Regions from separate parts of the Blautia sp. DFI.9.10 genome, predicted to be linked through region 1. Evidence: riboswitches for the same ligand, from Rfam matches in the RefSeq annotation. Region 1 holds a riboswitch; the other holds the start of a gene.
The links. Region 1 has a riboswitch for ZMP and ZTP ahead of NE671_RS14335 (IMP cyclohydrolase). Riboswitches for the same ligand answer to the same signal wherever they lie in the genome.

Region 1 (12,137 bases):
TGGAAAAGGCGGATTCCTGTAAATGCCATCACCATTCCATACTTATTACATGTATCGATAACTGCGTCATCACGTACAGATCCACCCGGCTCTGCAATATATTTTACACCGCTCTTATATGCGCGCTCGATATTATCACTGAATGGGAAGAATGCATCGGATCCCAGTGTCACGCCGGTAAGACCATCCAGCCATGCTCTCTTCTCTTCTTTTGTGAACACTTCCGGCTTCTCTGTGAATGTCTTTTCCCATGCACCATCTGCAAGGACATCCATATATTCCTCACCAATGTAAACATCAATGGCATTATCTCTCTCCGCACGTGTGATCGTGTCTTTAAACGGAAGCTCCAGTACCTTCGGACACTGACGGAGATACCAGTTATCTGCCTTCTGACCTGCAAGGCGTGTACAATGTACACGGGACTGCTGTCCTGCACCAACGCCGATAGCCTGTCCGTCCTTAACAAAGCATACAGAATTGGACTGTGTATATTTCAGGATGATCAGAGAAACCTTCATATCTCTCTTGGCTTCTTCCGTAAGCTCTTTATTCTCTGTTACAATATTGGAGATCAGCGCATCATCAATTGCCAGCTCCTGGCGGCCCTGCTCAAAGGTGACTCCAAATACCTGTTTGTGCTCCAAAGGTTCTGGAACATAGTTTTCATCGATCTGGATCACATTGTAATTGCCTTTTTTCTTCTGCTTCAGAATTTCAAGAGCCTCCTCTGTATATCCTGGTGCGATCACACCATCAGAAACCTCTCTCTTGATCAGCATTGCGGTATCTTTGTCGCAGACATCAGAAAGAGAAATAAAATCACCAAATGATGACATACGATCTGCACCTCTTGCTCTTGCATACGCACATGCAAGCGGGGAAAAATTCTTCCAGTCCATATCACCTACCCAGTAGATCTTTGCCAGTGTCTCATTCAGCGGAAGTCCGATGGAAGCACCTGCCGGAGATACATGCTTAAATGAAGTTGCTGCCGGAAGTCCGGTTGCTTTCTTAAGGTCACGTACCAGCTGCCAGCCATTAAAGGCATCCAGGAAGTTGATGTATCCTGGTCTTCCGGAGAGTACCTGGATCGGAAGCTCACTTCCATCTGCCATATAGATCTTTGATGGTTTCTGATTTGGGTTACATCCGTATTTTAACTGTAATTCTTTCATGAAAAAGCTCCTCCGTTCTCTGTGATATCCCTATTTTCTTATTTATTCTTGTTTACGATCCTGGATTCATATTTTCCTGTCTCAATGTCAATAAAACGAACAAAGAGAGAAACTTTATTATCCTGGTTCAGGCTCTTCCAGAGGAGATCCGTAAACTCATCAATATCGCTTGGGATCTCTACCAGCTTCGGCTCTCCCTCGAAACTTGGAAGTGGATTTCCATCGCATTTATAAGTATGGATAAAACGTCCCTGTCCTGCCGCCGCATTCTCATAGGCAAATGTATAACGAAGACAGGAATCCGGATTTCCGTTATTGCTCTTTAAAATAGACATCGCATAATTGAATTTACCGTCTTCAACATGAAGAACACCTGAAATACGAGGTGTATAGTTCGGCGCATCCGGCTCAAACTCTCTGCTGCGGAGAGACTGTTCAAAGGTGAGCTGTCTGTCCATTCCCTCATAGATCGTATCTGTCTGATCACCGTTTGTTACGATGGTCTTATTTCCAAGGACACGTACCGGTGCATAAATGATCAGGCTCGGGTCTGTAAGCTTGGACGGATCAAAAGCCTGTGTACGGATTCCTTCCCCATCCTCAACAAAAATACGGTTTCTGCTGTTCTCGCTTCTTCCCATAATAAAATATGCAGTAACTGCATGTTTCCCGTCAGCGGAACGTCCGATCACAATTCCTCTTCCCGGATAGGAATTTTCTTTCAGTTCTTTTTCAAGTGAAAATGTCGTCATTTTTCACAGTCCTCCTTGTCTAATGTAAGGCCCGGGGCTTATCCCAGGATATGAACGGTAACAAAAAACCGCCTGGACACCCCTTATCAGGCTGCCCAGGCGGTCGGCTTCTCACTTCACTGCACTCCCTGTAGGTAATCCTACTTTCCGCCAGTCATGCAGCTTCTGCTGTTATACTACAATACTTCTTCTTAATTTTCAAGCCCCTATTTTCAGAAATTATTTTTCCAGACTTCTTGTTGCTCACAAAATAAACAATAACACTTTATTTCCCCTGTAATGCATAATCTGTCTGGATCTGTGCTGCAATGTCTGATTTCATCTGGATCCATGCATCGGGATTTTCCACGTAATACTTCGGACAGTCTTTACCTGTGACATCATAATGACGGATCACCTGATCCGAAGTCAGTCCAAAGCGTGTACAAAGCCACGCTGTCAGCTTTACCGCCGAATCATAGGTTGCTGTATTAAACTGCCCTGTTTCATCCGGATGGCAGCATTCAATGGATATGGTATCTACATTTCTGGAATTTGTGGCATAGGATATTTCTGAAGTGGGAATACATTGTACCACTTCTCCCTCCAAACCTATCACAAAATGACTGCTGACTTTGTTGTCCTGCGTTGTCGCAAGATTTTCAAAATAATTCCGGTTGGATATGGCAGTAGATCCCGGATTGGCCGTATAATGAATGGCTATATAATTTACCTGTTCGATAGAAATCTGTGGTCTGGAATAGGAATTCGGTGTCAGAAGCTCCACATCAATAAAAGGTGCTCCTTCTGCCTGCCATTGTTCCGGTCCGCCATTTCCGCTGGCATTCCCGGATATTTCTTCCTGTCCGGACTGAGTTTCACTCTGTTCCATGCGCATCTCAAAAAATGCGTATCCTAACGCACACGCAGCAAAAGCAACGATCACAATGATACATATCAGCACAATCCTCTGTAGGATCTTGATCGGGTTCTTTTTTCTCAAAGACTTCTTTTTTCTTCTGGAAGACCCGGAGGAAGTTTTCTTTACGGAAACAGGCCGCCCGCTATGGGACGGCCTGGGTGACTTTTTACCGGTCTTACCTTTTTTTCCTTTATTATTCATCTACACTGTAGTTTGGAGCCTCTTTTGTGATATGGATGTCATGTGGATGTGACTCCTTGAGAGATGCAGCGGAGATCTTAATGAATCTGCCTGTTGTTTTCAGCTTCTCAATGTTCTCTGCTCCGCAGTAACCCATACCGGATCTTAAACCGCCAATTAACTGGAATACGGTATCCTCAACGTGTCCTTTGTATGCAACACGTCCTTCAACACCTTCTGGAACAAGCTTCTTGGCGTTCTCCTGGAAGTAACGATCCTTGCTGCCGTTCTCCATAGCTGCAATAGATCCCATTCCACGGTATACTTTATATTTTCTTCCCTGATAGAGCTCGAATGTTCCCGGGCTCTCATCGCATCCAGCAAACATGCTGCCCATCATGCAGACATTGGCGCCTGCCGCGATAGCCTTGGTGATGTCTCCGGAATACTTGATTCCACCATCTGCGATGATCGGGATTCCGTAGCTGTTGGCTACTTCATAGCAATCCATAACAGCAGTAACCTGCGGTACACCGATACCTGCAACAACACGTGTGGTACAGATAGATCCAGGTCCGATACCAACTTTAACTGCATCTACACCAGCTTCGATCAGTGCCTTGGTAGCTGCTCCTGTTGCAACGTTACCTGCGATAACCTGAAGTTCCGGATATGCAGCCTTGATCTCGCGGACTGCTTTTAAGATATTCTCAGAATGACCATGTGCGGAATCAATTACGATTACATCCACATTCGCTTTCACAAGTGCATCTACACGTGCAAGTACATTGGCTGTGATACCAACTGCCGCACCACAGAGAAGACGTCCCTGTGCATCCTTGGCTGCAAGCGGATATTTGATCTGTTTCTCGATATCCTTGATGGTAATGAGTCCTTTTAAATTAAAGTCGTCATCTACAATGGGTAATTTCTCCTTACGGGATTTCGCAAGGATCTTCTTGGCATCCTCAAGTGTGATTCCTTCCTTGGCTGTGATCAGTCCTTCAGAAGTCATGCACTCCTTGATCTTTCTGCTGAAATCTGTCTCAAATTTAAGATCACGGTTTGTGATAATACCTACAAGCTTTCTGCCTTCTGTGATCGGAACACCGGAAATACGGTATTTCGCCATCAGATCATTGGCATCTTTCAGTGTATGCTCCGGTGAAAGATAAAATGGATCTGTAATAACACCGTTCTCAGAACGTTTAACCTTATCAACCTCTTCTGCCTGTGCTTCGATGGACATATTCTTGTGGATGATACCGATACCACCCTGTCTGGCCATGGCAATTGCCATTCTGTGCTCTGTAACTGTGTCCATTCCCGCACTCATCATGGGGATATTCAGCTTTACTTTCTTGGTTAAATACGTTGAAACATCTACCTGATTCGGAATCACTTTAGAATAAGCCGGAACCAGCAGGACATCATCAAACGTAATGCCTTCACCAATAATAGTACCCATTGCATTTCCTCCCTTTGTGTAAGATATTTTAAATTTGTGAACTAGTGTAACAAAAAACAAGATTCATGTCAATCCAAAAAAACTTTACTCGGTGCAGAATTTTTCATGGTATTGGCAAGTTCATCATCCAGTTCCAGGATCACCTTGCAGGTTTCTCCGCTGTCTCTTACGATCATGGCATAGCGCTTATGATCCTCAATACCTGAGGAAAAGTCTATGGTTTTCATCTTCTGATTTCCGTTGTAATAATCCATTCTGTGGGATTTCAGAGGTGCCACAAGATCAGCCTCCGCAAGCTGAAGTGATTTTACTCTTTTCCTCTTTGACTTGGACATGATCATATCAATATCCAGTTCCCCGTTAACAAACAGATATTCATATTCCAGGTCTGTTTTCGGAATTACAAAATAGCATGCAACACCAAGAGCGATAGCCGGAACCAGAAGAAGTGCATTCAGCACCAGACCTCCCAGAACCATGATCACGGTCAGTGCAATAAGACCGTATTTTATAGCAAGATCCTTCCCTGTCTGTTTCTTCTTTACCAGAAGTTCTGAATATAAGTCACTCATTTGCTTCTTCCTTTCGTAATTTACTGATTTCTTTTGATTATAACACAAAAAGAGAGCCGCGTCCATGACGCAGGCCCTCTCATTTTGTAAATTATTTACCTGCCTGCTTGAAATTACATCATTCCCATTCCCGGGTTTGGTGCCGGAGCAGGAGTATCCTCTTTGATCGTAGAAACTACAGCCTCTGTTGTAAGAAGTGTAGATGCAACACTTGTTGCGTTCTGAAGTGCACTTCTTGTAACCTTTGCAGGATCAAGGATTCCATTCTCAACCATGTTTACATATTTCTCATTCAGAGCATCAAAGCCTGTACCTACCTCAGACTCTCTTACCTTGTTGATGATAACAGCGCCTTCCAGTCCTGCGTTTGCAGCAATGTGGAACAACGGAGCCTCAAGGGCTTTCAGGATCACATAAGCACCTGTCTTCTCATCTCCCTCAAGTGTTGCTGCAAGCTTTGCAACCTCTTTGGAAGCATGGATGTAAGCAGATCCGCCACCTGCGATGATACCTTCCTCAACAGCTGCTCTTGTTGCTGCAAGAGCATCCTCAAGACGAAGTTTTGCTTCTTTCATCTCTGTCTCAGTAGCAGCACCTACACGGATAACAGCTACGCCGCCAGCCAGTTTTGCAAGTCTCTCCTGAAGTTTCTCTTTATCAAACTCGGATTTTGTCTCCTCGATCTGCGCACGGATCTGTGCAACACGTTTTGCAATGGCATCTTTGTCACCGAGACCATCAACGATAACTGTGTTCTCTTTTGCAACTTTAACAGATTTTGCACGTCCAAGCTGCTCCATCTTAGCTTCTTTCAGGTCAAGACCAAGCTCATCGGAGATCACCTGTCCGCCTGTCAGGATCGCGATATCCTGAAGCATCTCTTTTCTTCTGTCACCATAGCCAGGAGCTTTTACAGCTACTACCTGGAAGGTTCCTCTCAGTTTGTTGACGATCAGAGTTGTAAGGGCCTCACCCTCAACATCCTCAGCGATGATGAGAAGTTTCGCACCGGCCTGAACAACCTGCTCAAGAAGTGGAAGGATCTCCTGGATATTGCTGATCTTCTTGTCTGTGATCAGGATGTACGGATCATCAAGAGTTGCCTCCATTTTCTCCATATCTGTGGACATGTATGCGGAAATATATCCACGGTCAAACTGCATACCTTCTACAAGGTCAAGCTCTGTATGCATGGTCTTGGACTCCTCAACAGTGATAACACCGTCTTTGGAAACTTTCTCCATAGCATCAGCAACAAGCTGTCCAACCTGCTCATCACTTGCAGAGATTGCTGCTACGTTAGCGATCTGCTCTTTGCCGTTGATTGCCTGGCTCATGTTCTTGATCGCTTCTACTGCAACATCTGTTGCTTTTTTCATACCTTTTCTGAGGATGATCGGGTTGGCACCTGCTGCCAGGTTCTTCATTCCCTCATGAACCATTGCCTGAGCAAGTACAGTCGCTGTTGTAGTACCATCACCTGCTACATCGTTTGTCTTGGATGCAACTTCCTTGATGATCTGAGCACCCATGTTCTCGAATCCGTCCTCAAGCTCGATCTCTTTTGCGATGGAAACACCATCGTTTGTGATAAGCGGAGCACCGAAAGATTTGTCAAGTACTACGTTTCTTCCTTTCGGTCCAAGTGTTACTCTTACTGTATCTGCAAGTTTATTTACACCAGCTTCAAGTGCTGCTCTTGCTTCTGCGCCATATTTAATTTCTTTTGCCATGATAAAATGACCTCCTATTTATATTGATATACGATAAGATGTTTATATTATTTAATAACTGCCAGGATATCTTCCTGTTTTACAATGATGTAATCCGTACCATCCATCTTAACTTCTGTTCCTGCATATTTGGAGTAAATAACAGTGTTTCCGACTTCTACTTCCATCTTTACTTCTTTGCCATTTACAACTCCGCCAGGACCAACTGCGATAACCTCTGCCTGCTGTGGTTTCTCCTGTGCCTGTCCCGGAAGTACGATTCCGGATGCTGTTGTCTCTTCTGCTTCAACCTGTTTTAATACTACTCTGTCGCCTAAAGGTACTAACTTCATGATCTATGTTCCTCCTTTATAAGTTTCATCTTCGTCTGCTAGCACTCACTTTATACGAGTGCTAATCACTATGGCTATATTAGTGAATTTCGCATATTTTCGCAACCCTTTTAAGATATGGTTTTTCTATATTATTCTGGTTTTATCTCTTTTATGCTCTTGTTTTCTCTTGTTTTCTTAATTTCATTATTTATTTTAATTTTATGAAACAGACAAAAAAGAGACTCCCACGCTAGCGGGAAGTCTCTTTTGTCACGTTCTTTATCTTATATCAAGCATCTGACAGTGCTGATCACATTATGCCTTCTTGCTTCTCTGTGCTTTTATCTCCTCAAGCTCATCAAAGATCACTTCATTAAGAACTTTAATGTAAGTTCCCTTCATACCGGATGAACGGGATTCGATCACACCTGCACTCTCGAATTTACGCAGTGCATTTACGATCACGGATCTGGTGATACCTACACGGTCAGCGATCTTGCTGGCAACCAGGATACCCTCATCCCCATCCAGCTCATCAAAAATATGGATGATCGCCTCAAGTTCTGAGAAGGACAGTGTACTGAATGCCGATTTAACGATCTGCTGTTTTCTGTCTTCTTCTGCGTTCTCGTCATGAACCGCACGCATCATTTCCAGGCCAACAACTGTTGTACCATACTCGCTGACGATAATATCCTCAATATCATAGGGATGATCATTGCGGTACATGAATAACGTTCCCAGTCTCTCACCTGCAATATCGATCGGATTCACGATTCCCTGATAATTTCCGGGTACATGCTCAAAGCCAAGTGTCTGGAGATTGACATTCTCCTTTGTGGAAAGAACACCAAGAAATCTCTCATTCAATAACGGGTCGATATGTCCGCCGATCTTGTCATCGATCAGCTCTGTGATCTCATCCACACCCGGGCAGATACTGACTCCCAGAACCTTACCTTTCTTACTGAGTACCAGGATATTGGAACTTAAGGTTTCCATGAGCACCTGGCAAATGTCGTTAAACACTACCTTGCTTGAGCTGCTGTTATGCAGAAGCTTATTGATTTTTCTAGTTTTATCTAGCAACTGAACGCTCATTTTTCCTCCTTTCACTTTCGTACCTTGAAAGAAATCGTTTTTCTAGTCTAATATTACACGTTATTCTGGAAATTTACAAGACATTTTTATATTTTTTTTATTTTTAACGGGATTTTCTGAAAATTAATAGAAAAGCATTTATTCAATCAATCTTCATCTTTTGGTTTTTGTTCCACATATCCGCAGGTTTCCTGGCTGCAAACCAGCTTATTTCCCTTTTCGAGCATATAATTACCACATTTCGGACATTTCTTTGCAGAAGGTTTCTGCCAGGACATAAAATCACATTCCGGATTATTCTCACATCCGTAATATTTTCTGCCTTTTTTCGTTTTTTTCATGACAATTTCGCCGCCGCACTTCGGACATGCAACACCGATCTTCTCATAATATGGTTTTGTATTACGGCAGTCCGGAAATCCGGGGCATGCAAGAAATCTTCCATGAGGACCGTACTTGATCACCATGTTGCGGCCACAGTTGTCACAGATCACATCCGTAACCTCATCCTGTATATCAACTTTCTCAAGCTCTTTCTCAGCCTCATCCACATCATGCTTCAGATCCGGATAGAAGTTACGTACAACCGTTTTCCACTGTACGGTACCTGCTTCCACGCAGTCCAAAAGCCCCTCCATAGTTGCTGTAAAGTTTACATCCACAATACTTGGAAAAGCCTGTTTCATAATATTATTAACAACCTCTCCAAGCTCTGTGACGTAAAGATTTTTCTGTTCCTTGGATACATAGCGTCTGCTGATGATCGTTGTGATGGTCGGCGCATACGTACTCGGACGTCCAATTCCAAGCTCTTCCATAGTCTTTACAAGTGAAGCCTCTGTGTAATGTGCCGGCGGCTGTGTAAAATGCTGCTCCGGCTTCAGTTCTTTCAGCTTCAGCTCCATACCCTTTTCAAGACTTTGACTTAAAACATTGCCCTTTTTGTCATCGCCCTCTTCTGTGTACACAGACATAAAGCCATCAAAGGCAACCTTGGATGCTGCAACCGTGAACACATACTCACCTGCTCCGATCTTGACAGACGTGGTCTCATAACGTGCCGGTGCCATTCTGCTCGCCGCAAAACGTCTCCAGATCAGCTGATATAAACGGAACTGATCCCTGGTCAGGGATTCCTTCACCAGAACTGGTGTCCTCGCAATATCTGTAGGACGGATCGCCTCATGAGCATCCTGTATCTTCTGTCCGTTTTTGATTGCCTTCTCTGTCTGAGAAACATAATCCAAACCATACTGCTCAGAAATATAAGTTCTTGCTGCTGCATCTGCTTCCTCTGAAATTCGAGTAGAATCTGTACGCAGATAGGAGATCAGACCTACCGTACCACTGCCTTTTACATCCACACCTTCATATAACTGCTGTGCCAGGCGCATAGTCTTCTGCGTAGAAAAATTCAGTGTCTTGGCAGCTTCCTGCTGCAGAGTACTTGTGGTAAACGGAAGGGGAGCGTTTTTGATCCTCTCACCTTTTTTTACTTCTGTGATCTCATATTTACAGTCTTCCAGACTTTTCAGAATCTCATCCATTTCCTGACGGTTTCCGATCGGAAGTTTTTTATCTGTTCCATAGAACTTGGCTGTCAACGGTTTCTTCTCACCCTTTACCTGAAATTCACCCTCCAGGCTCCAATATTCTTCAGGAATGAATGCATTGATCTCATCTTCTCTGTCACAGATGATACGCAGTGCCACAGACTGTACACGGCCTGCACTTAAACCTCTTTTTACCTTGGCCCAGAGCAGCGGACTGATGGTATAACCTACCATACGATCCAACATACGCCTTGCCTGCTGTGCATCTACCAGATTCATGTCCAGTTCCCTGGCCTGCTTGATGGACGCCTTAACTGCTGTTTTTGTTACTTCATTAAATGTGATCCTGTGCATCTTTGCAGTATCTGTCTTCAAAGCCTGCATCAGATGCCAGGAAATTGCTTCTCCCTCACGGTCAGGGTCAGTTGCAAGATAGATCTTATCTGCTTTTTTTGCTTCTTTACGAAGTTTTGCAAGAAGCTCACCTTTTCCTCGTATTGTGATATACTTCGGTTCAAAATCATTGTCCACGTCAATACCAAACTGGCTCTTGGGAAAATCCCTCACATGACCGTTGGACGCTTCTACTGTATAATTTGCCCCCAGAAATTTCTTTACTGTCTTCATTTTAGCAGGTGACTCTACTATCACCAGATTTTTGGCCATTTTACCTCTCCTAATCTCATTCTGCCTTCCTGTCCGGCTTAAAAACTCCTGCTAAATCTCCGGGCAAAAAAGCATTTATTCAAGTCTGATATAATACTGTCTCCCGGTTTCCTTCACAAGCCCCATCAAAATAAGCTGTCCCAGGATCCCGGCTGTTTTTCCCGGTGAAAAACCGGTTTTTCTGATAATATGATCCAGATTTTTTGGTCGTAAATCGAGACAACTATACACCAAATCCAAATCCGTTGCAAGTCCCAACTTGCTTTTTTCAGACAAATTTGTCTTTTTTTTCACAGATAATCCCCACTCATCCAGAAGTATTTCCGGAGAGTATGCAATTCCTGCTCCGTCGTAGATCAGCTTGTGACAGCCTCTGCTCAGCGCATCATTTACCGCTCCTGGAATGGCGTATACCATCTTCCCCTGTTCCAGTGCACAGGCAGCTGTGATCAGTGATCCGCTCTTTTCTTTTGCTTCCACCACAAGCACCAGATCTGCCAGTCCGCTGATGATCCGGTTCCTTGCCGGAAAATAATATGCCCTGCCTTTGGTACCTGGTTCATATTCGCTGATAATCCCTCCGTTTTTTTCGGGGATCCTCCGGTAAATACCTCTGCTGGATGAAGGATAACAGATGTCCACACCATTTCCCAGCACGGCAAAGGTCGGGGTACCACCTTCCAGAGCACCCTTGTGGCCCTCAGCATCAATGCCGGCCGCCATACCGCTGATCACCTGTACCCCATGTTCGCTTAAGAATTTTCCGTAATTAAAGGCCTGTATCCGTCCGTAAGGACTGCACAGCCTTGCTCCCACGATCGCCGCTGTAGGTTTGGCATCATCCGGAAAGCTTCCAATGTAATATAATTGTTTTGGCATACCGGGAAGTTCCTTAAGTCTTGCCGGATAAACACTACTGTCCTTCCGGGCACACCGGATCCTTGTTTGCTGTATTTCTTCCATATAAAATACCTTCCTTTTTTCTGTTTTATGACCAGTATTTCTTATCATATGCCCGGTAAGCCAACGCCTCGCAGATATGTTCTTCCTTTATCTTTTCGGAAGATTCCATATCCGCGATGGTCCTGGCCGTTTTCAGGATCTTATGATATGCTCTGGTACTGAATTGAAACTGCTCATATGCCTGCTCCAGAAGTTTGTCTGCCCCTCCCGTCATTACACAGTATTTTTCCAGTTTTCTTCCGTCAAGCTCCCCATTGAAGCAAAATTTTTCCTTTTTGTAACGTTCTCTCTGGATCTCCTGTACTGCTTCCACCCTCTTTCTTATTTGAGCAGAGGATTCCCCTGCAATTTTCTTTTTCATTTTTGAAAAACTCACTGCCGGAACTTCCGTGCAGATATCAATACGCTCCAGGAGAGGCTGGCTGATCTTTCCAAGATAATGCGTGATCTCCCCTGATGTACAGCGACATCTGTTCATATCCGGGTAAAATCCGCAGGGACAGGGATTCATCGCTGCCGCCAGCATAAAACTGGCCGGAAAAACATAGGTTCCGGCAGCTCTGGACAGATGGATCTCCTTATCTTCCAGCGGCTGACGCAGGATCTCCAGGCTTTTTCTGGAAAATTCCGGCATCTCATCCAGAAAAAGAACACCTCTGTGTGCAAGAGTGATCTCCCCCGGCCCCGGTATCCTGCCGCCACCTGCCAAAGCCTGAGGGGAACTGGTATGATGCGGACTTCGAAAAGGCCTCTGCC
Region 2 (12,137 bases), on a different contig from region 1:
ATGAAGTTCCGGTGTGATTCCCAGAGTCAGACCTACCGTACCAACAGCTGAAGCAGCTTCGTACAGACAATTTAAAAGCGGAAGGCCTTCGTACACACTGATCGCTATTCCGCCGCCAAAGAACAAGGCAAAATATAACATGGCTATTGTCGCTGCATTTTTTATCACATGATATTCAAGTCTTCGCCCAAAAGCTCCTGCATTTTCCTGACTTCGAAATGTCGCAATTGCATTTAAAATAAGTACTGAAAAAGTTGTTGTTTTCATTCCACCTGCTGTAGATCCCGGTGAACCACCAATCAGCATTAACAATATCATAACTGCTTTTGATGCCTCACTCATCTCTGAAATGTTTATAGTATTAAATCCGGCAGTTCTTGTCGTTACCGATTGAAACGCTGCTGCTAACAGGCGTTTTCCCATGGGTAATTTTGTCAGATCACAGATATAGAAAAAAACTGCCGGAAATAAGATCAGACATGCGGTAGTCATGAGAATGATCTTGCTTTGCATGCGGTAACGTTTAAAGTTCAGTTTATTTGTATAAATATCATCCCATGTGAGAAAACCGATTCCTCCTGTAATGATCAACAGCATAATTACCAGATTTATAAGTATATTTCCGGAATACCCAGTCAGCGATGGAAACATACTGGAATCTGTCCCCAGAATATCAAAGCCGGCATTACAAAAAGCAGAGATTGAATGAAAAACTGACATCCAGATTCCCTTTTTTCCATAATCTCCCATAAAAACCGGCAGCAGCAACACCGTCCCTGCAGCTTCGATCAAAAATGTTCCCCTCAAAATAAACCTTGTTAGTCTGACGATTCCTCCGACTTTTGGAGCTGAAATTGCATCCTGCATGGTGCTTCTTTGCATGAGGGATATTTTCTTTCCGGAAAGAAGGGAAACAGACGCAGCCACAGTCACTACTCCAAGCCCACCTGTTTGTATGAGTGCAAGAATGATCGTCTGGCCTGCCAGGGACCAGTAGCTTCCAGTGTCCTTTACCACAAGACCTGTAACACATACCGCCGAAGTGGCTGTAAAAAGTGCCTCATGAAATGGTGTGATCACTTTCTCCGCAGAAGAAAATGGAAGCATCAGCAGAACGGTTCCCAAAAGGATCACTCCTGCAAACCCCATGATAATCAGCTGAAAAGATGTCATATGTTTTTTCTTATATGATTTTTCCGGCATAAATGATCAGAACTCCTTATCAATACTTTTAACAGTGCTATCCTCGTAACGCATTTTATTATATATAACTACTTTCAAAGATAGTATAAAAGTCTCTGCTTCCGTATTAAGATTTTATAAAGATATGATATTGAATTGAGAATTATTTTAACCGAATCAAGGAAATTACCTGCTTTGATGATCCTAAGCATTACCTTAATACTACAGTTTTTTAATTGTAAACTCGTTTTATATTTGTAGTTGACATTCGATATTTCTCTGTGATAAAGTGATACCCGTACAAAAAAACTCAAAAGGAAGGTATTGACATGAACACTGCATCATGCGAAAAAGAAGCTCCATCGCTTTCCAGAGATGAAGCCATTGCAATTTTAGATACTCCGGACGAAGAACTTGAGGCACTGATTGACCTTGCCAGCAGTTTACGTTACAAATATAAGGGAAACCAGGTAAGCATCCACATCCTTACCAATGCCCGCAGCGGTAACTGTTCCCAGGATTGTGCCTACTGTGCCCAGTCATGTCGTTCCACTGCCGATATTGATAAATACAAATGGGTAGATGAAGACAAATTATATCAGGACAATGATTTCGTAAATGATTATCATTTATCCAGACATTGTATCGGACTGAGTGGTATGAAATTTACAGATAAAGAGATCGAGGAGCTGGCCCGGAGGATCCGCAAAATGAAAGAACACGGAACTCATCTCTGCTGCTCCATAGGCTTTCTCACAGAGCACCAGGCAAAAATGCTCAAAGAGGCTGGTCTTGACCGGATCAACCATAATCTGAACAGCAGCCGTTCCTTTTATCATAATATCTGCAGTACACATACCTTTGACCAGCGTGTCCGGAACATCCATATGCTTCAGGGACTTGGTTTCGAGATCTGTAGCGGCGGTATCATTGGCATGGGTGAAAGTAAGGAAGACGTTGTTGACATGCTTCTGGAATTACGTGAGATCCAGCCGGAAGCACTGCCGATCAACTTTCTTCTTCCGATCAAGGGAACTCCTCTCGGAAATGCAGATATTTCCCAGCTGACAACCGAATACTGTATGAAGGTTCTCTGCCTGGCAAGACTTCTTGTACCTAAAGCAGATATCCGATGTGCTGCCGGAAGAGAAGTTTATTTTAAAGGCGAAGAAAAAAAACTGCTCAGTGTTGTAGACTCTATTTTTGCTTCCGGTTATCTTACAGAAGGTGGTCAGGGAATCGAAGACACTCTGAAAACCATTACGGATGCAGGATTCACCTATGAGATTGAATCTGCGTAAGCATCCTTATGGACATATGACCTGTCATACACACTTACAGCATTTCATTACTTACCCAAACCAGTAAATATATTACCTTTTTCAAAGGAGGCTCTTTTAATATGAATCAGACAAATACTGTCTCTGCACCACGTACAAAAACCTACGAGATCACCATGACCGCTCTTATGGCAGCTGTCACCTGTATTCTTGCGCCGCTGTCCATTCCGATCGGTCCGGTTCCAATCTCATTTACCAATCTTGCCATCTATCTGTCCCTGTATCTTCTCGGATGGAAAAAAGGAACCATCAGCTATCTGATCTATCTTCTGCTTGGACTTGTAGGTCTTCCGGTATTTTCCGGATTTACCGGCGGCCCTGCAAAGCTGGCCGGTCCTACAGGCGGATACATCATCGGCTTTATCGTTATGGCTGTTATTGCCGGACTGGTAATTGACAACTGCCATAAGCCTCTGATCCAGCTCGTTGGTATGATCGCAGGAACAATTGTATGCTATCTTTTCGGAACTGTATGGTTCTGCATCGTTACAGATTCCACTTTCAAAGCAGCTCTTGGAATCTGTGTAATTCCGTTTATCCCGGCAGATCTCATAAAAATGATCATCGCCATGATCATCGGACCAATGATAAAGAAACGGATCCGATAAGCTGAAGCTCTGATACGCCAAAAGAGGCAGCAGGAAATTTCCAACATTTCCTGCTGCCTCTTTATCGCGTTTCATTTTTCTTATCTGAGTTTTTTCTTCAGTTCCTGGATCAGTTCAAAATAATCTCTGTGCTTCATCTCCGGGAAAGCCTTAATGATTCTTCCCTGGCCGAATACCGTATGGTTTGTGATAGAGCTTGACAGCTCATCAAACTGTGCCTGAAGCTCCGCTTTCTTCATCCGAAGCATTTCGGCAGATTTTTCTCTCTGAGCCACAGTCGCATCTCTGAGCTCTGCCTTAGCAAGAGCAACCTGAACCTTTCCCTCTCCCACCTTCTGTGCTGTATCAATGGTAGTTGTTGCCAGAGTATCACTGAGCTTATCACTCACGATCCGCAGATCCGCACGTACCTTATCCAGTCGGGTAAGCTTCTTATTCAGTCCGCGGATCACCGCCACTGTTACAATAAGATCAGCCAGATACACCGCATACAGAATTGCCATAACAACCCATTCCAGTGTGGAAGGTGTATGAGAAGCCTGACGCTCCACATACTTCTGAAAAACCTTTACGACCATCACAATGGCAAGTCCCCATATCAGGGAAAACTCAAGACAGATATAGCCGTGAAAATTCAGCGGCTTATTAGAATAATCCCACCATCTTGCATGGAAGCATACATCCAGAAGCCATCCGGCAACCAGCTCTACCGCAGTTGCAAGAACGATTCCAAACAGAAAGATCATTCCCTCACTCATCTGATGTCCGCCGCTCTGAAGCGTATTAAGCAATGCAAACACGGAAAGTACACCAAATCCGTACACCGGGCATACCGGACCGTTGAGAAATCCCCGGTTTATAACCTTTCCTAAGGTTACTGCATGGAAGATAACTTCAACGACCCATCCTCCAAAAGAATAAAACAAAAAATACAGACATATCTGAAAATACGTCATCCCGCAAATCATCCTGTACTCCTCCTTTACAGCTGTCAAGATTCCGGCAGCTATTTCAGGGGTCAGTACCATCACCTCTGCCGGGGTGATTCTGATTATATCATATCACCCCTCTCATTTACATCCCTTTATCCGGTCATTCTTCCGAAACAATTTCTTTTTTCACACGGGTAAAGTACAGAAAGAATCCGATGTTCAGAATGATTCCCACTGTGGTAGATACCGGTGCTGCAAGACCGATCTTTGTCAGGCTGGCATCCGGCTGGATACTCATAAAGTACGCCATTGGAAGTCGTACCAGAAGCGTCTGGATCAGGCCCTGGACCATAACCCATATGGTCTGGTTGTTTCCGTTGAAATAGCCTATCATACTGAACAGAACAGCCGTTACCAGTGTCTCCGGAGCAAACCCCTTCAGATAATCAAAGCCCTTTTGGATAACGCCGGCATCTATTGAAAAGAATCCTGCCAGCACATCACCCTTCAGCAGGATCAGGATAAATACCAGGCATCCCACAGACAGGCCAACTCCAATTCCCGTAAGCATGGATTTTCTCGCACGTTTCGGCTTTCCTGCTCCTACGTTCTGTGAAACAAAGGAGGCCATGGACTGCATCAGGGAGCTTGGAACCAGCATGGCAAAGTTTACGATCTTACATGCAACTCCGTAACCGGAGGATGCTTCCAGACCCAGGCGATTGACAAATGCGCACAAGGCCAGAAATGAAATCTGTGTCAGGAATTCCTGAAGTGCCAGCGGCAGTCCGATCTTAAGAAAACGTCTGCACTGAGGATTCAGCCGGAAATCTTTTTTTGTAATGGTAAACGGAAGCTTCTTCTTTATCAGCAGAACTACTGCAAATACAACACTTAAGGCCTGAGCAGAAACCGTAGCAATAGCTGCTCCTGCTGCATCCATATGTAAGCCGGCTACCAGTACCAGGTCTCCGATCACATTTACAATACATGCCACCAGCACAAACAGCAGCGGAGATTTACTGTCACCAAGGCCACGGAAAATAGCAGACAGTAGGTTATACGCGACAATAAAGAAAATTCCGCTGCCACAGATCCGTACATAAGATGCAGTCAGCGCTACCGCTTCTTCCGGTGCCTGCATCAGCATGGAAATCGGATGTGCAAAGCCTACCATAACAATAAACAGCACGATAGAGATCATGGTAAAGACGATTGCAGCCCCACCGATAACGGAGCCGATCTGCTCCGGTCTTTTTTCTCCAAGATAACGTGCGATCAGAACTGTGATACCCATAGCAAACTGGATCACTACAAAGGTAACCAGATTCAGTACCTGACTTCCGGTGGAAACCGCTGACAGTCCGGATGTGGAACCGAATCTTCCAACTACAAGAAGATCGACCGCACCATAGGCAGCCTGCAGGATCAGCGCACCGAGTACCGGCATCATAAATGCAACCAGCTTCTTCAGGATATTTCCCTGGGTAAAATCTGCCTTATCATTTGTCATAATGTTCCCTCCTGTCACACATAATCTGATAAAATTTCCCGATGGTTCGGATCATATTGTCTGCTTCTTCTTCGGAAATCTCTGAAAGATAGGGCGCCAGACTGCTGAAATAATCCTGATCATACTTCCTGGAAAGCCTCTCTCCTTTTTCTGTTATGGAAATGTAAGTAACGCGCCCGTCATCCGGAGACGTAAGCTTCTGAAGATATCCCTTTGCCTCCATTTCTTTCACTGTTCTGGTAACACCCGGACGCGGAAGGTTCATGGCATCACTGATATCAGAGAGCCGGATATCCTTTTTTTCCCGCTGCAGAGAATGGATCACATCCAGATACTGTATGTAGGATGGCATCACCCCCTGAGGCAGTGGCGGAAGCATATCCCGGATCCGCTTTGCCTGATAAAACGCATCAAACATCCGCTTGATCTTTTCATTTGTCATAAAAAAACTCCTTATATAATTATCTTCGTTAATTACCATTGATAATTATACGAGGAATTTATGGTTTGTCAAGCATGTTTTATTTTTCTGTTACAGAGTAGCATTCTATTACAGAGTAACTTTCTATTAATCTATGCTTCTAATGCCTCTTTCAGAGAAGCTTCAAAGATCTCAATTCCTTTCTCCATCTGCTCATCGGTCATAGTAAGCGGTGCAAGGTTCAGATATCTGGCCTGTGCCATCACGCTCTCGGCTTAAATGTTCTGCATCCAGAATAGAGGAAGACAACTGCTCTGCGGCGTTTCTGTCCTTTTCCTCCAGCACGAGTTTCCGGCTGTCGTTGGTGACACTGGGATTTGTCAGAACTACGAATTCTCCTCCATGGATATAGTTATTCAATCCTGTATTCACTTTTGATGCACTGCAGGCAGTCTGCAAAATAGCCCCATCGTACAGACTACTCCAGACCGTTTTCCCCTGCTTTCAGCTTCAGAACTTCTGTAAGCTCCGGGATCTGCATCATATTTCTACTTTCTATAATTCATAAAACACTACTCCTCCCACTGATACTGCTTCATATCTACACATCCATTTGCCTTAAACTCCACACCCTCGTCTTCCAGAAGCATCTTCTGCTCTCTCCAGCCTGGTGCAGTACGCCCTGCATGGTTCACAACTCTGTGGCAGGGATACTTCCCGTAAAATTCTGCCATACCTAAGACTTTTCCTACAAGACGTGAATTTTTATCCCGCCCGATCAGACGTGCGATCTGTCCGTAGGAGGCCACTTTTCCCTCAGGTATCTCTTCCACCACGGACAGTATCTCGTAGATTAAATCTTCATCCAGTATTTTTCCCATAATTATTCCTCCGAAATCCTGCTGGCAATTTTCATAGCATGCTTTCATAAATAAAATATCTGTCTTTTCGTGGACGCCTGCACCAGACCGTCCTCTCAGCCTGAGTTTTACAGTGCAGTTCCTTTCTTTGGAATAAACAAACGGCTCATATCTGTATGTTCCAGCTTGAGAAGTGAAATTTTTTTGTCAATTCCTCCGGCATAGCCCGTCAAGCTTCCATTTGTTCCTACGACTCGATGGCAGGGAATGATAATGGAAATTTCATTATGTCCAACCGCACCGCCTACTGCCTGGGCGGACATATGGGAAGTGTTTTTCATCACTGCAATTCTGCGCGCAATTTCTCCATATGTGATCGTCTGTCCGTAGGGAATCTGTAATAAAATCTTCCACACTTCCTGTCTGAATACTGAACTGGTGGGATGAAGTGGCGGAGTAAATTTCGGTTCTTCACCGGAGAAATATACATCCAGCCATTTTTTTGCTTCTGTGAGAATTTTCGTTTCCTGTGGAACATAATCTTCCGGAAGTGTATTTGCAAAATATTTCTGTCCTTCAAACCACAGACCGGTAAGTCCGATTTCATCTGCGGCAAGTAAAATATCTCCGATTAGCGATTTATATTTGCATGTGTATACCATATTTCCCCCCACATTCATTTATCTCTACAATTTTTTCTATAGGATTCCTCTTAATTAACGCAAATGTCACATGCGCGTCCCCTCTGCACTTTCCTCTACATTGTGAGTTTTATCCCAACAAGCAGCAGGAGATTGCTGACATTCTTGACAATTTATAATATTATACCATTTTTGTTCTGAACATGCTATAATGCTGTTGCTGCCGAACCTCCAGCTGAAAGGATTAAACCACCTTACATAAACGAAACAAAAACCCCCGGAAGTCTCGACCACTTCCGAGGGTTTTGCTTTGCCCATGATAAGCATAATTACTTTCTTTAGCTACACACATCATAGTCCATTCACCGCAAAAAGTCAATTATTTTCATTCGAAATATGATATAATGCAGATACAATCCTGAATGAAAGAGGTGAACACCATGCAGAAATATGTTGCTTTGTTCTTTACCCTTCTGGCCGGGAACATTGTTGGCCACTACATCTGTAAATGGCTGGACCGCCGCCATGAGCAATAGACAACAATATAAGAAAAAGCGGCAGAACCTCTATTTTTGCAGGCTCTACCGCTTTCTATCTGAATTCCCCTCAAAAAATCTTTATATTAGAACAGTCCTGTGATCTTACCGCTCTCGTCTACGTCGATCTTGGTTGCTGCCGGTACTTTCGGAAGACCTGGCATGGTCATGATCTCACCGGTCAGTGCAACAATAAATCCTGCACCTGCGGAAATCTTAAGATTTCTTACTGTTACCTCGAAATCTGTCGGAGCACCAAGCTTTGTCTGGTCGTCTGTTAAGCTGTACTGGGTCTTAGCCACACAGATCGGGCAGTTGCCAAATCCAAGTGCCTCCAGCTGTTTCGCCTGCTTCTGGGCATTTGCTGTAAGAACCACTTTCTTTCCACCATAAACCTTCTGTACGATCTGGTTCAGTTTGTCCTCGATGGAGCCTTCCAGTTCATAAGCATATGTGAAATCATTCGGCTCTTCAACAAGACGGATCACTTCCTCAGCAAGCTTGATTCCGCCTTCGCCACCTTTTGCCCATACCTCGGAAAGTGCTACGTTTACGCCAAGCTCCTTGCATTTTGCTTCCACAAAATCAAGCTCTGCCTTGGTATCGGTCGGGAATGCGTTAATAGCTACCACACATGGAAGCTTGTATACATTTTTGATATTGCTTACATGCTTCAGAAGGTTCGGGATACCCTTTTCAAGAGCCTCAAGGTTCTCATTGTTAAGATCTGCTTTTGCAACGCCACCATTATATTTCAGAGCACGTACGGTTGCTACGATAACAACGGCACTTGGTGTAAGACCTGCCATACGGCACTTGATATCCAGGAATTTCTCAGCTCCAAGATCAGCACCGAATCCAGCCTCTGTGATGGCATAATCAGCAAGCTTCATAGCCATCTTTGTAGCGGTTACGGAGTTACATCCGTGAGCGATATTTGCGAATGGTCCGCCATGAACGATCGCCGGAACATGCTCCAGTGTCTGAACAAGGTTTGGTTTCAGGGCATCCTTCAGAAGTGCTGTCATAGCACCCTCTGCGTGGAGGTCTCCTGCTGTTACCGGTTTCTGCTCAGCAACCTTACCGTAAGTATATCCGATGATGATTCTGGAAAGTCTCTCTTTCAGATCTTTGATATCACTTGCCAGACAGAGAACTGCCATAATCTCAGATGCTACAGTGATGTCATATCCGTCTTCACGCGGCATACCGTTTGTTCTTCCGCCAAGTCCGTCTACTACATTACGAAGCTGACGGTCGTTCATGTCCACGCATCGTCTCCAGGTGATCTTTCTCGGGTCGATGTTCAGTTCATTACCCTGGAAAATATGGTTGTCGATCATTGCTGCAAGAAGGTTGTTTGCCGCACCGATTGCATGGAAATCACCGGTAAAATGAAGGTTGATATCCTCCATCGGAACTACCTGTGCATAGCCGCCGCCTGCCGCACCACCTTTGACACCAAATACCGGTCCCAGGGATGGCTCACGAAGAGCTACCATAACATTTTTTCCAAGTCTCTGCATTCCATCTGCAAGACCTACGGTTGTCGTAGTTTTTCCCTCACCTGCCGGTGTCGGGTTGATGGCTGTTACCAGGATCAGCTTTCCGTCTTTTTTGTCTGTTTCTTTCAGAAGATTATAGTCGATCTTTGCTTTGTATTTACCATACTGCTCCAGATATTTGTCATCAATACCTGCTTTCTCTGCAATCTTGGTAATTGGCTCCATTGTGCACTCCTGTGCAATCTCGATGTCACTTTTAAATCCCATAATGTTCTCCTTTCTCCGCTGCAACCGTCTGCATCTTTTATCCCATAAAAAAGAGCAGTATCTGAAGTTTTTCAAATACTGCCCAGACGGTCGACTCATCGAATCTCCGGCTCCCTCGTGGTTATCCCACAACTCCGTCAGTCACCGAAGACTTTATTAATTTGATGATTGAATACTAACATATTTATTAGTACTTGTCAAGAAATTATCAAATTATTTTTTCACTTTTAAAGTGAGCTAAGTCTAATTTTCTGAATCATTTCCGTTCTATGTATTAGTTTTCTCTCCAACATTCGTACATATCTTTTTTCATCAAATCCTCTGTTATTTAATCGTATCTTGTACTGGTCATCCGTTAATGCGACTGTCCAGACGCCATAAACATATTACCACACTTATGAAATCAAATCTGCAAATCCTGTAGATACCAGGAATAATATCAGCATTACAACCGGCACTACATAACGGATCATAAAGCGATATAACCCTGCCCGTTTGAAGTGTTCCCCATTTCGTTCCACTTCTCCTATGATCCAGTCAGGGCCGATCACCCAGCCGATCAGAATGCTTGTCAAAAGTGAGATAAACGGCATCAGAAAACTGTTGCTGATATAATCCATCACATCCAGAAGCTGTCCAACGGAACCATTTGGCAGTTTAAGTTCAAAATACAGTTTGTTATAACCAAGGCAGATCAGTACTGCTGTAACAAGAGAATAAATCCCGACAGCACCACACATTTTCTTACGTGGTTTATGATAAAGTTCCATGCAGTTTGCAACCAGTGTCTCCATGACAGACACGCAGGAAGTCAGTGCCGCAAATCCCATCATCAGGAAAAATGCAATTGCCACCGGACGGCCAAATACTCCCATGGCATCAAAAACCTTTGGCAGTGAGATAAATATCAGGCTTGGGCCGGAAGCCATTCCATCCTTTCCGAGAAATACAAAAACAGCCGGTATGATCATCATTCCTGCAAGAAACGCAACGCCGGTATCAAAGATCTCAATCTGATTTGTTGCTTTATTTAAATTAACTTCATTTTTCACATAAGAACCATATGTAATCATGATTCCCATAGATACACTTAAGGAAAAGAATAACTGGCTCATCGCATCCAGAAGGATCTCCAGGAAGCGTTTTACCGTCAATCCATGAAAATCCGGTTTGAGGTAAACAGCCAGCCCCTGCATACCGGTGCGAACAGTTCCATCCGTATCAGTATGGGACAGTGTCAGTGAAAAAATCGCAATGATCACAATCAGAAGAATCAGCCCCGGCATAATGATCCTGGAAAACTTTTCGATTCCCTTTTCCACACCACGAAATACGATCCAGGCAGTCAGTGCCAGAAAGATCAGCATAAATACAACGGGTGCAATATCTGATGTAATAAATGATGTAAAGTATACATCTGAAGCCGCATCTTTCCCATCAGAAATAATATAAGTAAAAAAATATTTTACAATCCATCCACCGATAACAGAATAATAGGTCATGATCAATGCCGGAACCATAAACGTTAAATGTCCTAAAAATTTCCACTTTGGATCAAGAGATTCAAAAGCCCTCAATGCATTTTTCTTTGTCTTTCTCCCAAGTGCTACATCCGTTGTCAACAGTACAAATCCAAAAGTCAGTACCAGTACCAGATAAACCAGCAGGAAAAGTCCTCCGCCATCTTTGGCACAGAGATATGGAAATCTCCAGATATTTCCAACTCCTACTGCACTTCCGGCTGCCGCCAGGACAAAGCCTATTGAGCCGGAAAAGCTACTTCCTTTTTCTTTCATTTCAATTTCCCCTCTTCAAGTATATATTTGATATAGGCTGAAACCTTCAGCCTAACAGCCATATCTTACCTTAAATAAAGATAAGTGCAAATGGCAGAAGTTTCTTTTTACGAAATTTTATTTCAAAAAAGTTTCTTACTACTTTACAAAATACCGGTTTTTCCGATATAATCGTATACAATAAAAATTAATAAGAAAAATAGATAGTATGAGGAAACAAAATGAGTAATTTTACCTGTTATGTAGGTGAACAAATAAGAAAATACCGAAAAGCCGGAAAGATGACTCTGCAAGATCTGGCAGATGCCATCCATAAAAGTCGAGCTACCGTATGCAAATATGAAAATGGAGATATCTCCGTTGATATCGAAACTTTATATGAGATCAGCCAGATTCTCCAGGTATCTATGTCCCAGCTTACCACTGGTCTTCCTGAAACAGCCAGTAAACCGTCCAATGCACCGGGAAAAGGACAAAAAAGCCCATTTTTTCAGGCACAACGGCTATATTTTTACTTTTACGATGGACGCTATCAG

Region 2: it holds a riboswitch for ZMP and ZTP, as region 1 does, so the genes downstream of both, NE671_RS14810 (formate--tetrahydrofolate ligase) here and NE671_RS14335 (IMP cyclohydrolase) in region 1, are expected to answer to the same signal.

The regions. Positions count from the first base shown of each region.
Region 1 covers NZ_JANGAA010000029.1:20,874-33,010, reverse strand. Annotated here, with positions in the region: gene NE671_RS14340 (phosphoribosylaminoimidazolecarboxamide formyltransferase) at 1-1,178, opposite strand, end outside; gene NE671_RS14335 (IMP cyclohydrolase) at 1,217-1,930, opposite strand; ZMP/ZTP riboswitch at 2,017-2,098, opposite strand; gene NE671_RS14330 (peptidoglycan recognition protein family protein) at 2,196-2,912, opposite strand; gene guaB (IMP dehydrogenase) at 3,025-4,479, opposite strand; gene NE671_RS14320 (DUF6106 family protein) at 4,548-5,051, opposite strand; gene groL (chaperonin GroEL) at 5,165-6,784, opposite strand; gene groES (co-chaperone GroES) at 6,832-7,116, opposite strand; gene codY (GTP-sensing pleiotropic transcriptional regulator CodY) at 7,414-8,199, opposite strand; gene topA (type I DNA topoisomerase) at 8,346-10,418, opposite strand; gene dprA (DNA-processing protein DprA) at 10,494-11,381, opposite strand; gene NE671_RS14290 (YifB family Mg chelatase-like AAA ATPase) at 11,407-12,137, opposite strand, start outside.
Region 2 covers NZ_JANGAA010000033.1:5,022-17,158, reverse strand. Annotated here, with positions in the region: gene NE671_RS14850 (TrkH family potassium uptake protein) at 1-1,203, opposite strand, end outside; gene bioB (biotin synthase BioB) at 1,512-2,483, shown strand; gene NE671_RS14840 (biotin transporter BioY) at 2,585-3,130, shown strand; gene NE671_RS14835 (putative ABC transporter permease) at 3,211-4,086, opposite strand; gene NE671_RS14830 (MATE family efflux transporter) at 4,223-5,575, opposite strand; gene NE671_RS14825 (MarR family winged helix-turn-helix transcriptional regulator) at 5,565-6,017, opposite strand; gene NE671_RS14820 (MGMT family protein) at 6,569-6,877, opposite strand; gene NE671_RS14815 (methylated-DNA--[protein]-cysteine S-methyltransferase) at 6,985-7,518, opposite strand; gene NE671_RS14810 (formate--tetrahydrofolate ligase) at 8,120-9,805, opposite strand; ZMP/ZTP riboswitch at 9,879-9,960, opposite strand; gene NE671_RS14805 (sodium-dependent transporter) at 10,201-11,601, opposite strand; gene NE671_RS14800 (helix-turn-helix domain-containing protein) at 11,823-12,137, shown strand, end outside.